3 regions of the Psychrobacillus sp. FSL H8-0483 genome follow, and region 3 is predicted to be linked to each of the others. Evidence: riboswitches for the same ligand, from Rfam matches in the RefSeq annotation. Region 3 holds a riboswitch; each other region holds the start of a gene.
The links. Region 3 has a riboswitch for S-adenosylmethionine ahead of MHB48_RS04765 (ATP-binding cassette domain-containing protein). Riboswitches for the same ligand answer to the same signal wherever they lie in the genome.
Positions count from the first base shown of each region.

Region 1 (5,303 bases), 500 kb from region 3:
TGCAACGTTAAGTAAGTTTGCTTTAGGAGTACTGTGGGGGATTCCTGCTACAGCTGCAATGTTACTAATTTTTTATGTAGCTTTACAAAATTCAATGCATCTCTTTGTGTCAATTGCTTTGGGATTTTGTGGATGGTTACTATTTTTATTTTTGCAAGATTTGACAGTTACATATGTAAGAAAAATATTTTAAAGTACAAGGAAAGAAACGATTGTACATATTTGCTAAAAGTCCTTAAAAACGGCTAATGGAAAGGATTATTCTAAACTATTGTTTCGTTTTTTAGAATATTTTGATATAATTTTGTGAAACGGACGTAAGAAGCATCAAACTTGAAAGAAGTGTTAGTTTGACTTTATTTTTTACTTATTTAGTAGCAGGTTTAATAATTGCAATGCCTATAGGTGCAATGACTGTTGAGATGACCAAGCAAGGGCTAAAGAATGGTTTTATGCATGGATGGGCGGTAGGATTAGGAGGTATGACAATTGATTTTTTCCTCATTATCGCTTTGTACTTGGGACTTGCTTCGGTTTTGTCGTTACCCATTATTCAAATCCCTATGTGGATTATAGGGGCCTTCTTCCTTGTGTTTCTAGGATATGATTCGATCAAAAATGCAGATCATGATATTACATTAGCGGGAGAAAAACCAAACAAATCGTTTTTCAGCAGCTATCGAAATGGTCTACTTGTAGCCATTTCTCCAGGAAATCTGGTGTTTTGGATATCTGTTTTTGGAGCTGTTTTATCTGATTCATTTGATACAACACAACCAGAGAAATTTTTAGTAGTTGGAGCGGGAATTTTAGCTGGTATCTTACTGCATGATATTGGCTTGTTAGCAATTGTTGCAACCACTAGAAAAGTAATGAGTCGTACTATGATTAAATGGATTTCCACTGTTGCTGGCCTTATCTTGTTTGGGTTTGCAGGGTATTTTGTATTTGAATTTGTAGTAGACTTAATAGAAATATTTTAACTTTAAGCAAAGGCGTAATTGATTATATATTGGACTGGTGAAATATAACCAGTCCTTTATTCATTTCGCAGGCCATTTGAAAGCTTATCTAATCGTTCCTAGTCTAATACAATTAACTTTTTCTGTTCTATTAAAAGTATTTTGGCATCTGAGAGTTTTTGTATGATGCGTTTTAAATGCCGAGGAGTTGTACGGACAAGGGATGTAATCTCGTAACTAACGTTCGTCTGTATCTCTTTTCCAAAATCATTTTGCTTGTACGCCCTTGAATGTAAGTCCTTTGTCCGTTTCATAAAATTCGACGCTATCTAATCCACCAAGGAAATCGAAGTGCCACCATTTACGACGAAATTCGCCATCAGTAACAGATAGAAGGCGCTGTTAGAGTTAAATTCTTTGTCATGTTAAATTCCAACTTTCTGTTTTTGTTCTGTAGCTGCTTGAAGTGCTTGCTCGAAATCTGCGATTAAATCATCTACATGTTCTACACCGACAGAGAATCGAAGAAGCCCATCTGTAATTCCTCGTTTTTCCCGTTCTTCCTGTGGCATTGCAGCATGGGACATTGTTGCAGGGTAAGAAAGAATAGATTCCACGCCCCCAAGGCTTACAGCGAATACTGGGATTTGTACATGGTCAACAAATGCTTTAGTTGTAGCTTTATCTGGTAGACGGAAGGAAAGCACTGCTCCAGAACTTGAAGATTGTTTTGCATGGATTTCATTTCCTGGATGAGTAGGTAATCCAGGATAAAAAACTTCTTCTACTAAAGGATGATTAACTAAATAGTCTACCATTTTCTTAGCAGATTCCGTTGATTTCTCGAAACGAACACTAGTTGTTTTAATGCCTTGAATTAAAGAATACGAATCCTGTGCTCCCAAAATAGCACCGAAAGAGTTTTGGATAAATGCTAATCTTTTGCCTAACGCTTCATCATTGGTAACAGCAAGTCCGGCAATAATATCACTATGACCGGATAGAAATTTTGTAGCACTATGTAATACTATATCTACGCCAAAATCTAACGGCCGTTGGTAGAGCGGTGTCATAAATGTGTTGTCTAGAAATGTAAGACAATCATGTGCTTTTGCTAAATCAACCATACTAGAAATATCCGTAATCCCTAAGCGTGGGTTAGATGGGGTTTCTACATATATTAATTTTGTATTGGATCTAATTGCGTGTTTAACATCTTCTAAATTGGATAAATCCACAAATGTATGCTCAATACCGAAACGAGGCAATACTTCCGTGACAAATCGGAAAGTACCACCATATACATCTTCCGTGATGACGATATGATCTCCAGCTGATAACAACATAAAAGCAGAGGAGATAGCTGCAAGACCAGAAGCAAAGGCAAATCCTCTTGTACCACCTTCCAGTTCCGCAATTGTTTTTTCTAATGCATCTCTAGTAGGATTCCCGGATCGGCTATAGTCATAAGGACCAAAACTGTCGAAATTTTCTTGATGAAAAGTAGACGATAAGTAAATCGGTACATTCACTGCACCAGTTTTTTGTTCAAAATCTCCTCGTGTCGAAGCGGTTATTAGGCTAGTTTCTAAATGTTTATTAGGGCCCTTCATTATATTTTCACTTCACTTTCTAGAGCTGTGAAAACTTGTTTCAAATCTGCGATTAAATCTTCTGCTTCCTCTACGCCAACCGAGAAGCGTAAAAGACTATTATCCACACCACGTGCATTACGTTCTTCTTCTGGAATCTCCGCGTGCGTTTGAGTAGCTGGATATGTGATGAAGCTTTCAACTCCACCAAGACTTTCGGCGAAGACGATTAATTGAAGTCCTTCTAGGAATTGCCCAACCCACTCACTTTTTTGTAAGCGGAAGGAAAGCATACCGCCTTTTCCGGGATAAAGAACATCTTTAACTACTGATTCATTTTGTAGGAATTTTACAATTTTTTTTGCATTTGCGTCATGTTGTTTCATTCGTAAGTGAAGTGTCTTTAACCCACGAATTAATAACCATGAATCAAATGGAGAAAGAACCGCACCAGCAGCGTTATGATTCGCTTGTAATTTTTCGCTTAGTTCCAAACCTTTTGTCACAACAAGGCCAGCAAGCACGTCGTTGTGTCCACCAATATATTTCGTACCACTATGCATGACGATATGTGCACCTAGTTCAATAGGGCGTTGTAAGTAGGGGGTTAAAAATGTGTTATCCACAATGAGTAATAATTGCTGCTGCTTAGCTAATTTTGCATATTGAAGAATATCAATTTCCTGCATTAAGGGATTTGTAGGTGATTCAATAAAAATTGCTTTTGTATTTTTAGTAAGTAACGATTCCACTTCTTCTACGGATTCGAACTTTGCATATGTAGTATGAATATTGTAGGAATTTGCGTACTGATTAAACAAACGATACGTCCCGCCATAAAGGTCTTCTGGAGCGATTAATTCATCTCCAGAACGGAAGAGAGATAATACTAATTGAATGGCTGCCATACCGGAACTACAGGCGAAACCAGCATCTCCACCTTCCAGTTTTGCAATTCCTTCTTCTAAAATTGCTCGAGTAGGGTTTTTAGTACGTGTATAGTCATAGCCTGTAGACTGACCAAGTCCGTTATGTTTATATGCGGTGGATAAATAAATCGGTGGATTAACTGCACCAGTCTTTGCATCACTGTGGTTACCTAATTGAACTAACTGTGTTTCTATACTCTTTTTAGTCAATGCTATTCATCCTCTACTATTAAAATAAGAAATCGTAAGTGCCTATTACTGCTATGAGGCGACTACCCAGCCAGTGTAGCTACATTCTACAGAAACGAGTAACCACACGAGTATTAGGAGGGCACTGAAAAACTCATATTTGATGTAACGATGCTGTGTACTATAGGATTAAGCACGGCGGCGTGAGATTCCTGTGGGAAAGCGAACAGAGCTGTGCTAAATCCAATTAGCGGATATTTATTAGGAATTTTATTAGAACACCACTTTTTCAGTGCTCTCATTAATAGGTGCTGGGGTCTGGATAGTTACTAGGTAGAAAAGCTATACTTTCGGACCAACAAAAAGAGGATTCTCTAATAAGAAGAGAATCCCCAATAATATACTGAAGTTAGTCCTCTTATCTTCAAGACGGTTACCGTCTATTGGAATTAGCACCACACCTTATTGGCTGGTTGCTGAGACATCTTTGGGCCAATCCCTCCGTCTCTCTAGATAAGAAATAAATATTAAATTTTCTAAATGTTAATTTAAATCAGTTTACCATGGTAAATATCCAAATACAAGTTGAAAATTTAAGACTTCATCTCAGATGAATAAGAGAAACCATTGCTTTCCAATTTTCTTTTTCCCTGCTTTCTTCTTGTTACCTTGGTAGTAATTAAGATTTCATCTGGAATTAGTATACCTATTAGTAGGAAAAATAATGCTTATCCAATTATCTTAAAGTAGGCATATGTCCGTTACTTGAATTCCCCCAAGACATATAGATACATGGATAATACAAAAAAGGGGGTTAAAAGTAAATGAATAAAGAGATGTTGCATTCTCTAGTTAATTCCACGATTAAAGTAGATAGAGGTGGTCCAGAATCCCGTGTCGGTAAGCTACTTGCAGCAGCAGAAGATCATATTACAGTGCTTACTGCGGAGGACGGGGTTATTTATTATTATACACATCACATTAAGAGTTTAACGATTAATGCAAAAAATGAGGTACAACTTGATCTTCAAGTTCCTGAGGATTTTGTGTTCATTCAAGCTAAAGACTATAGGAGTGTATTAAAAGGTTTACAATACAAATGGGTAAAAATTAATCGTGGTGGCCCAGAAACACTAGAGGGAATTATGGATGAAGTACATGACGATTTTATAACAATTGTTTCTAACGAAGAAGTTATTAGGATTTCTATGTTTCATATGCGTAACATCAGTTACGGGGTAAAAATTGAGAAATCCAAAGATGATGAAAATGCAAATAAAAATGATGAAAAAGCAAAAAAACAAGAGGGAAATAAAAAATAAGAGCGAAAAAATAGATTTTTACTCATTCGTCGTTTCTGCTAGTCAGAATCGGCGAATTCTAAACATAATAATTTCGAATTTCTTGGCCTATTATGCTTAAATGGGCTTTTATCCCTACCTAGTTATCCCTTGATACATATAGATACTAGAATAATAAAAAAGGCGGTAGGGATATTATGGATAACGATATGATGCTATTCTTCGTTAATGAAATAGTTAAAGTAGATAGGGGAGGTCCAGAATCCCGTGTCGGTAAGCTACTTGCAGTAGAAAAGGATTACATTACGTTGCTTACTAAAGAGGATGGAA
Region 1 is NZ_CP152052.1:549,689-554,991, forward strand. It holds gene MHB48_RS02645 (DUF3147 family protein) at 1-193, shown strand, start outside; gene MHB48_RS02650 (LysE family transporter) at 351-983, shown strand; partial or broken gene MHB48_RS02655 (5-methyltetrahydropteroyltriglutamate--homocysteine methyltransferase) at 1,233-1,358, opposite strand; gene metC (cystathionine beta-lyase) at 1,388-2,575, opposite strand; gene MHB48_RS02665 (methionine biosynthesis PLP-dependent protein) at 2,575-3,693, opposite strand; SAM riboswitch class I at 4,088-4,192, opposite strand; gene MHB48_RS02670 (hypothetical protein) at 4,497-4,994, shown strand; gene MHB48_RS02675 (hypothetical protein) at 5,171-5,303, shown strand, end outside.
Region 1: linked by a shared signal. The riboswitch ahead of MHB48_RS02665 (methionine biosynthesis PLP-dependent protein) and the one ahead of MHB48_RS04765 (ATP-binding cassette domain-containing protein) in region 3 are both predicted to bind S-adenosylmethionine.

Region 2 (5,303 bases), 1.9 Mb from region 3:
CGAGCATTGTAACCTGGGCGGGAGTATCGGATATTTTCTTAACGTATGAGGAAAGACAAGATATGAGAAGAATGATGAAGCGAGTTATTGGTGGTACACCGGCCAATCGGGTAGACGAATATGAAATCAGAAATGCTCTTGCGCTCATCGAGGAAATCCACGCATCCACACTTATAATTCATGGACTGCAGGATACAAATGTTTCATTTGAGCATGCTCAAGCCTTAGAAGAAGCATTATTAAGGAATAACAAAGTAGTAGAAACATGGTATTACCCTGAATTTACACATTTCTTCCCGAGCAAAGTGAACCGCCAAGTGGTGAAGGATGCATGTGTGTGGATGAAAATGCAGAAAGGGGTTTAGTTAATGGGCAATATTACCATTACAATTGAATCGAGTAGTGTAGAAGGAAAGTCTTCATGTCCAGTTGATACTAGTTTTTGGAAAAATTTATGGGAACAATACACTGCTGAATTTACTGAATTAATAATACATTGTTGGATGGAAGAGCAGGAAGTAGTGGATGAATTAGGAGCAAGGGCAGTAAACGTAATAAATGAAGGTTTAATGAAAGTATTTACGATCAATTTAAGCGAAGATAATCGCCTTTTCTTCTGTAATTATTCTATAGATCCGAGGGGTGGTTTAAAATGGTTTACAATGTTTTTTCACGTGAATGGTGATGAACGATTAGAAATAGGTCATTATGGCTCTGAAATTACTTTATACAATGTGGATAAAGAAAAAGCAACGGAGTTTTCTGCACTTTTTCCTGGATCATCTATCTCAAATTTCCATGATGATTATGAAGAATAAAGGGATGCCATAAATGCCGTTTAAAAACGGCTTTAGGGCATCCCTTTTTGTATTATTTGTACTTAAGGTGATAACAACTTGCACCCAATGGAGCACAATAACTGTGCTAGCTTGAGGATGATTATGCTATTGGACCGCCTTTAAGCGAAATGTCTTCTGATACTGTACCGAATTTGTTAAAGTTTTCACGGAATGCTTGTGCAAGGGCCGTAGCTTTTGTGTCGTAAGCTTCTTTATCTGCCCATGCATTACGTGGAATTAATACTTCAGATGGTACGCCTTCAATATGTGTAGGGATTTCAAGACCGAATATTTCATCTTTAGCCGTTTCTACATTAGTTAGTTTTCCGTCAATTGCAGCGCGAACCATTGTACGAGTATAAGCCAGTTTCATTCGGCTACCCACTCCATATTCCCCACCAGTCCAACCAGTGTTTACTAGGAATACTTGTGCACCATGCTCATCGATTTTCTTCCCAAGCATTTCTGCATACACAGTTGCATGTAATGGTAAGAAAGGAGAACCAAAGCAAGTTGAGAATGCTGGTTGTGGTGATGTGATTCCGCGTTCAGTTCCTGCCAGTTTAGATGTAAATCCGCTTAAAAAGTGGTACATCGCTTGTTCTTTCGTTAATTTACTGATTGGAGGCAGTACGCCAAATGCATCAGCAGTTAAGAAAACAATTGTGTTAGGGTGACCTGCTACAGAAGGATCTACAATGTTTTCGATATTTTGGATTGGGTATGCTGCACGTGTGTTTTCAGTTAAAGAGTTATCCGCATAAATTGCAATGCGAGTTTCTGCATCAACTACTACGTTCTCTAAAACAGTTCCGAATGTAATCGCGTCATAGATTTGTGGCTCATTTTCACGAGTTAGGTCGATACATTTTGCATAGCATCCACCTTCTATATTAAATACACCATTATCTGACCAACCATGCTCGTCATCTCCGATTAATTTACGTCCAGCATCAGCAGAAAGTGTTGTTTTACCTGTTCCAGACAGACCGAAGAATAAAGCTACATCGCCTTCTTCCCCAACATTTGCTGAACAGTGCATTGGTAAAATGTTTTGTTCTGGTAATAAATAGTTCATAATAGAGAAAATAGATTTTTTCATTTCTCCAGCATATTCTGTACCACCAATTAGAACAACACGTTTTTCCATAGATACGATGATGAAGGTTTCTGATTTAGTTCCATCAACTGCAGGGTCTGCTTTAAAGTTAGGAGCACTAATAACTGTAAAATCCGCTTCATGAGATGCAAGCTCTTCTGATGAAGGGCGGATGAATAATTGATGTGCAAATAAATTGTGCCATGCATATTCATTGATTACTTGAATGCTTAGACGGGATTCTTTGTCTGCACCAGCAAATCCTTTAAATACAAATAATTCATCTTGTTCCTTTAAATACTCTGTCACTTTAATATATAATGCTTCGAAAATTTCAGAGGAGATAGGTTGGTTTACTGAACCCCAATCGATTTTGTCTTTGGAGATAGCTTCTTCAACAATATACTTATCTTTTGGAGAACGACCTGTGTATTTACCTGTCTCTGCTTTTACCGCTCCAGTAGAAGTTAAAACTGCTTCTCCTCTAGATGTTGCCTTTTCTACAAGTTGTGGTACTGATAATTGAACGCTAATGTTGTTACCAGCTAACAATTCGTTCAGTTCACTCACAGTATCGATTGAATTCATGTTGTCTTACCATCCTTTTTTTAATTATTGCCTCTTATTTAGAGGATTTTTCATTGATATGTGAAATAGTATAACACATTTGACTAATTAGTCTACACTAATGACTTGAATATTTTTTTCATGTGTGAAAACTTTTCGAAATAACGCTTGACTTCTACTTCCTAAGTACGTATGATGGTAAATTGAACGGATACTCTTATCCCGAGCTGGTGGAGGGGTCAGGCCCTATGAAACCCGGCAACCTGTAATTAGCAATTTTATTACAAAGGTGCCCAACCTGAGACAAGGTGAAATCCCTTGATTGATAAGAGTGAAAGGTGCTTATGATATTAATCCTTTCCTCATGTATTTTTGCGTGAGCGGGAGGCTTTTTTATTTAACATCGCCCTTTATCCTTGTGTGCCAAGTCCGAAACGGCTTCAAGTTTAATCTAATTGAAATGGCTTGACATGGGAATGAGTACCGTATCAATTCTTGAGAGAAATCTCGCAGGATATAGGAGGAACAATCTATGACACAACGTCGATTATTTACATCGGAATCAGTAACAGAAGGACATCCAGATAAAATCTGTGATCAAATTTCTGATGCTATTTTAGATGCAATTTTAACGGAAGATCCAAATGCACGTGTTGCTTGTGAAACAAGCGTTACTACTGGTCTTGTATTAGTTGCAGGAGAAATCACAACTTCTACTTATGTAGACATCCCTAAAGTGGTTCGTTCTACTATTAAAGAAATTGGATATACTCGTGCTAAATATGGTTTTGACTCTGAAACTTCAGCAGTTTTAACTTCAATTGATGAGCAGTCTGCTGATATTGCAATGGGTGTTGACCAAGCTTTAGAAGCTCGTGAAGGATCTATGACGGATTCAGACATTGAAGCAATCGGTGCAGGTGACCAAGGTCTTATGTTTGGTTATGCTTGTAATGAAACACCAGAACTTATGCCACTTCCAATTAGCTTAGCGCATAAACTGGCACGCCGTTTAGCAGAAGTGCGTAAAGATGAAACATTAGACTACTTACGCCCAGATGGTAAAACGCAAGTAACAGTGGAATATGATGAGAATAATAATCCAGTTCGTATTGATACGATTGTTATTTCTACACAACATCATCCAGAAATAACGCTAGAGCAAATTCAAAAAGATTTAAAAGAAGTAGTGATCAAACCTATTGTTCCTGCTCATTTAATCGATGAAAATACAAAATACTTTATCAATCCAACTGGCCGATTTGTAATTGGTGGACCTCAAGGAGATGCTGGTTTAACAGGTCGTAAAATCATCGTAGATACTTATGGTGGATACGCTCGTCATGGCGGTGGTGCATTCTCAGGTAAAGATCCAACGAAAGTGGACCGTTCTGCTGCATATGCTGCTCGCTATGTTGCCAAAAATATTGTGGCGGCTGGAATTGCAGATCGTTGCGAAGTACAATTAGCATATGCAATTGGTGTAGCACAACCTGTATCTATTGCTGTAGATACATTTGGAACTGGGAAAGTAGAAGAGGCACAATTAGTAGCACATATTCGTGAACTATTTGACCTTCGTCCAGCAGGAATTATTAAAATGCTAGACCTACGTCGCCCAATTTACAAACAAACTGCAGCTTATGGTCACTTCGGTCGTACAGACATCGACGCACCATGGGAAAAAACAGATAAAGCAGAAGCTTTAAAAGAAAAAGCTGGTCTATAATTAAAAAAGCGATACTTTCCTTGAGAAATATAGGGAAGTATCGTTTTTTTGTTATAGTTTTCTCATGGAATATAACTTTCGGTAAATGGGCAATTACTCTTATTAAAAAAAGACGCTCAAACCTACTTCTACCATTACAACGCGCACGGAAGTGTCATTGCTTTAACCGATCAAAACGGTGAGTAGATAGCGACTTATGAATACGATGCATGGGGGAATGTATTAAAAGTAGAAGAAGCGGAAATTGCATCTTCGGGAGCTTGCAATAGGAGTAGGAAAGAGTCTCTTCTTTTTATCGAAAAAAGTATTAACCTGTTTTCGAAAGTTGTAGGAGTGCGACAGACGGACAAATGCCAGAAGATTACCGAGAAAAAAGAGGCTGTTCGTGACGTCAGTCACGAACAGCCTCTCACAAAAATAAAACGGTAATAATATAGCAAGAAGTCTGTTCAAAGCCCTCCGGAAATGAAAGAAAATAGGTTTTGTGCTTAAAGGGCGCTTGCTCTTTTTTTATTCCTGTATCGATTTATAATACTGCCCTTTTTCTACATACTCACGAATAATTCGTTGTACATCTTCTTTATCAACATCCGTTAATTCTCGTACAACTTTCGCTGGGCTCCCCATAGCAAGGGAGTTAGGTGGAATTTTCTTTCCAGGAGGTACAAGACTCCCGGCTCCGATGAATGCTCCTTCTCCTATTTCTGCGCCGTCTAATATGATCGAACCCATCCCGACTAAGGCACCTTTTCGAACAATACAACTATGTAAAGTAACTTGATGTCCAATGGTCACTTCATCTTCTATAATAAGTGGTTTATTTGGACTTTGATGAAGGCAACTTAAATCTTGTATGCTCACTTTTCGTCCAATAATAGTAGGAGCAACGTCTCCTCTAATTACCGTATTAAACCAAATTGTAGACTCTGGTCCGATTGTCACATCACCTGTTATTGTGACATAATCAGCTATAAACACTGATTCATCAATTGTTGGTTTTTTGTCTTTATATGGATAGATCAAGATATACACGCTCCTTATAAAATAGAATATAATTAATGGTATCAAA
Region 2 is NZ_CP152052.1:2,988,863-2,994,165, reverse strand. It holds gene MHB48_RS14300 (prolyl oligopeptidase family serine peptidase) at 1-365, shown strand, start outside; gene MHB48_RS14295 (hypothetical protein) at 369-818, shown strand; gene pckA (phosphoenolpyruvate carboxykinase (ATP)) at 940-2,526, opposite strand; SAM riboswitch class I at 2,720-2,837, shown strand; gene metK (methionine adenosyltransferase) at 3,038-4,234, shown strand; gene MHB48_RS14280 (gamma carbonic anhydrase family protein) at 4,745-5,257, opposite strand.
Region 2: linked by a shared signal. The riboswitch ahead of metK (methionine adenosyltransferase) and the one ahead of MHB48_RS04765 (ATP-binding cassette domain-containing protein) in region 3 are both predicted to bind S-adenosylmethionine.

Region 3 (5,303 bases):
TGGATTTGCATGAATATCTTGACTCGTTTGAATGTATAACTCTCTCTTATCATCGATAGATTTTGATAGTAGTTCTCTGCGTTCTTTTACAATACTCATGTTTGTTTTCCTCCCTTACTTTAATAGGTTTGAAAATGTTTCATCCAATTGTTCTTGCGTTAAAATGACTAAAGAAGAACCACCTTTTGTATCTTCTGCTACAGCTTGTTTAATATCATCTTCTTGGTAAAGTTCAACAATGCGTTTAAATGTCTCATTGTCTTTATCTTCCGCCCGAGCTGCAATTAAGTTTACATAAGGGTAGATAGATTCGTTATCTCCAGCTTCTTTGAAAATAGGATCTTCACCAGGAGAGAAGCCTGCTTGACCAGCAACACCATTGTTAATGATAGCTGCAGTTACATCTGGTAATACACGAGGTGTTTGCTGAGCAACCATCGGAATAATTTCAAGGTTCAACGGATTTTCTGTAATTTGAGAAGGATCACCAGCTAGTCCGAAGTCATCTGCTAGTGTAATTAATTTTCCAGCTTCTAATAAACGAAGTGCACGTGCTTGGTTAGTTGGATCATCAGGAATAGCGATTTTATCGCCTTCTTTAATTTCTGAAATGTCTTTAATTTTTTCAGAATAAACACCTAATGGTGCGAACATTGTAGAACCAATTGGAATAAGATCGTTACCACTTTCTTTTACATATTGCGATAAGAACGAAAGATGTTGGAATGCATTTAAATCAATGTCCCCTTGTGCAAGTGCATTGTTCGGTAATGTGTAATCAGCAAACTCTACTAATTCAATTTCAATACCTTCTTTTGCAGCTTTTTCTTGAAGAATAGGCCATTGAATACCATCAGAACCATTCACACCAATTTTTACTTTTACTGTTTCTTTACCTTCTGTAGTAGATGCCGAAGAACTCCCACACGCGGATAATACCAAAGCAGTAATAATTGCTAGTACGAATAAACTTAACTTTTTCATCAATAAATCTCTCCTTTAAATTAAATTAACGCCTCATAAATTTTTTAGATAAAGTATTTCCTAACCATTGTGCGAGCTGCACAAGAACGATTAAAATAATGACTGTAACGAGCATGACACTACCGTCAAATCGTTGATATCCGTAAGTCATCGCGACATGACCTAAGCCGCCACCACCGACCGTACCGGCAACCGCTGAGAAATCGATTAAACTAACTGTGATAAACGTTAGCCCTAAAATTAGGGGCCCAAGCGCTTCCGGAATTAATACAGTAAAAATGATGCGAAGGGGGCTAGCGCCCATTGCTTGCGCAGCTTCGATTACTCCTGGATCAATACTTACTAAGTTGTTTTCCACTACTCGGGCGATTGAAAAACTTGCAACTACCGTCATTGGGAAGATAGCAGCTGCAGTACCGATTGTTGTACCAACAACTAATCTAGTTAACTGTGAAATAGCTACTAGGAAAATAATGAATGGAATAGGTCGAATAATATTAATTAAAATATTTAGCACTTGAAAAACAACTTTGTTTTCTAAAATATTTTTTTCTCTTGTGACAAATAGTAATAGACCAATAGTAACTCCAAGAATGGAACCGAATATGAGTGTAGCAATCACCATAATAATTGTTTCGCCAGTCGATTCTAAAATTCGTGGCCAAAATGTACTCCAATCAACTTTCATGGTGTGCCACCTCCTCCAAATTGACAATTGTCTTTAATTCTTCTAATGCATTTTGTATAGCTTCTGTTTTACCCTCGAATGAGATAAGTAAATTTCCGAAGAGTTTTTCTTGTAGCTCTCGAATGGAACCATACACAATGTTGAAATGAACCTGATGCTTTTGAGTGACTTGGGAGAGTACGGCATTATTCGTAATCTCCCCTTTGAAAATAACACGGTATAATTTTTTGCCGCCTTTTGTGCGCCAATCTTCTAAAATATTTTCAGAAGGTAAGTCTTGTTGCACGGATTGGATAAAACGTTGCGAAGTCAAATGCTGTGGATCTGTGAATACATCGAACACATCACCAGATTCGATAACTTCTCCATTCTCCATTACAGCAACTTTGTGACAAATCGATTGGATAACATGCATTTCGTGCGTGATGAGCAAGATTGTTATGCCAAACTCTTTGTTTACTTTTTTTAGTAAGCGTAAAATGTCTGCTGTTGTTTCAGGATCGAGTGCAGATGTCGCTTCATCACAAATAAGTATGTCTGGTGAAGTAGCTAATGCTCTTGCAATGCCGACGCGTTGTTTTTGACCTCCAGATAATTGATCCGGATAATCTTTTGCTTTATCTGCTAAACCAACAAATTGTAATAGCTCTTCTACTCGCGTATTAATCTCTTTTTTGGATAAACCAGCAAGCTTGAGTGGATACGCAATATTTCCTGCTACTGTACGAGAGTTAAACAAGTTAAAGTTCTGAAAGATCATTCCAATGTTGCGGCGTCTCGTTCGTAAGTCTTTGGAAGATAGTGAGTTAACGTCAATGTCTTGGATTAATACGGACCCAGATGAGGGACGCTCGAGCATATTGACAAGTCGTAACAGTGTACTTTTTCCAGCTCCACTAAATCCGATAATGCCGAATATTTCTCCTTTGCTTACTTTTAGAGAAACATTCTTGACTGCATGCACCTCCCGTTTGCCAAGACGAAATGTCTTGGAAACATTTTTAAATTCAATCATGTGAAAACCTCCTGATGTTCATTCATTCTTAACAGACAAAGATTTGCAATCATCTAACTTTCTATCAAGAGAACAAAAAAAGCTTTCTTGATCTTATCTAAAGTTAGATAAGAAAAAGAAAGCTCTTCGAATATACGAAAAACCATCTCTTCTCATCTTTCAAGCGAAATTCGCTTGCAGGAATTGGCACAGTGTTCAAATTGAACCTGCTGCCGAAACGTCATAGGGCCTGCCCCTCGGTTTCTCTGGATAAGAAAGTGATGTGCTATTTAATTGTTGTAAGAATTGTTTTAAACTTTAAACATTAAGAACTTAGACGTCAAGTGTATTATTAAAATAAAATAATTCTGAATAATTAAAATATAAAACTGTATAGAGCTAAAACTCCGATAGTACCTAGCACTACAACCATTACATTCTCGAAAATAAAAGCTAAAGAAAATGCAACAACTGTACCTATTATGCCAAATAGTAAATGACCTTCTTGCACGTATAAAATAGCAGGAAATATTAATGCACCTAAAACAGCATAGGGAATATTTCGTAATACACCAGAAACGACTGGTGGTAATTCTTTACCCTCTAAGAAGGTGAGTGGAAAAGCTCGAGGGATATATGTAACAAGCGTCATTCCAAGTAGTGTCCACCAATACCATGCACCCATTTACTTAAACTCCTTTCGGCAAACCACGACCACGCCGTGCATAAATTATTTCGACAAAAATAGAAGATGCCAGTGTAGCGATTAAAATGGACCAACCTGTCGATAATAGATGTGACCAATAAAAAAATCCATTGATAGTTGCAGCGATTAACGCAAGCATGACAACTTTACGATTTCCTCGCATAGAAGGGACAAGGAGACCGACGAACATAGCATACAAAGCAATTGACATGGCCGCCTGTAAGAAAGCGGGGAGATTTGCTCCGATTACATGACCAATTGCAGTAAAAATAACCCAGCTACTATACGCGATCAATGCGACTCCAAACGCAAAGGAGGTAGCTATCTTTTCTTCCTTTTGCGTTGCAAGCACCGAAAACGATTCGTCCGTAATACCAAAAGCATAGATTCCTTTAATCCATCTTTTCTCACTCTGCATCTTTTCATTAAGTGCAGCCGTCATTAAAAAGTGACGTATATTGACGACAAAAGTGTTTAAAACGATTAAAATAGGATCGACACCTTTCGATATTAGCGTCAAGGACATGTATTGGGCTGCTCCAGCATACACAAAAATACTCATAGCTGTAGCTTCTAGAATGGATAGACCAGATGTTTTGGCAAGTAAACCAAATGTCAAAGCAACTGGAAAATAGCCAATTGCAATACTAACTCCAGCCTTTAAACCTTGTCCAAATAATGAATTTTTCAATTAGAATTTAACCCCCTAAAAAACATAATGAACAAATTATACTATAAGAAAATAGTTTTATGTATACAATAATAGGGAATAGTATAAATATACATAGTAGTGGAGGAAAGCAACATGCCTGATTGGTTTTCATTGGAGACATTATCTAATTTAACGAATGAGTATCGTGCTCTCGGACCAATAATCGGTATCCTTCTGCCCTTCTTAGAGGCCTTTTTACCGTTTTTGCCGTTAGTAGTATTTATCGTAGCGAACGTAACCGCATACGGATTACTTTTTGGATTTCTTCTTTCTTGGATAGGATCTGTTGCAGGTGCATATACCGTATTTCTAGTCATTCGTAAATATGGACGAGCTCGGGTTCTTGGTTTTATTACGAGGCATGAAAAGATTCAAAAATTAATATTATGGGTAGAGAGAAATGGTTTCGGTCCACTATTTTTGCTCATTTGTTTTCCGTTCACTCCATCTGCGATTATCAATATTGTTGCTGGTTTGTCTAATATGAAAAAGAATACATATCTATGGACAGTTACGCTTGGGAAATTCATCATGATATCCGTCGTGAGTTTCATTGGATCTGATATTAAATCATTTGTAACGCAACCATTGCGAACGGCTATTGTTGTGCTTGTAATTGCCAATCTTTGGTTTGTCGGGAAATGGATCGAAAAACGAATTAATACAAAAGTGGAAGCTGATCTTCAAAAAATTAGTAATGAAAGTAAACTTAAAAGAGGAGAAAATCTTGAGTAAAACGAAAAAAGAAGTAGTAGAATGGTTAGCAGCAATCATCATTGGGGTAGTTATCGTTACGATAGTTCGTATGTTTATTGCAACTAATTACGAAGTTGTTGGGAAATCCATGATGCCAACAGTTTCTGATCATGATAAAGTGATTGTGAACAAGCTTTCACCGATCAATCGGATGGATATTATTATATTTCATGGAGCACAAAATGAAGATTATGTAAAAAGAGTGATTGGGATTCCAGGAGATACGATTAAATACGAAAACGATGAGTTATTTATTAACAATAAAAAAGTAGAAGAGCCATTTCTAGAAACGTATGAAGCTTATAAACATCCGGAAGAAAATTTTACGGAGGATTTTGAGTTATCCGAGGTAACTGGTAGTATGACGGTTCCTCCGAATAGGTATTTTGTATTGGGTGATAATCGTATGTCTAGTCTAGATAGTCGATACTTTCACTTTATTGAAAAAGATGAGATTATTGGT
Region 3 is NZ_CP152052.1:1,046,112-1,051,414, forward strand. It holds gene MHB48_RS04750 (M20 family metallopeptidase) at 1-99, opposite strand, end outside; gene MHB48_RS04755 (MetQ/NlpA family ABC transporter substrate-binding protein) at 115-984, opposite strand; gene MHB48_RS04760 (methionine ABC transporter permease) at 1,010-1,672, opposite strand; gene MHB48_RS04765 (ATP-binding cassette domain-containing protein) at 1,662-2,687, opposite strand; SAM riboswitch class I at 2,837-2,943, opposite strand; gene MHB48_RS04770 (AzlD domain-containing protein) at 3,043-3,351, opposite strand; gene MHB48_RS04775 (AzlC family ABC transporter permease) at 3,356-4,063, opposite strand; gene MHB48_RS04780 (TVP38/TMEM64 family protein) at 4,178-4,819, shown strand; gene lepB (signal peptidase I) at 4,812-5,303, shown strand, end outside.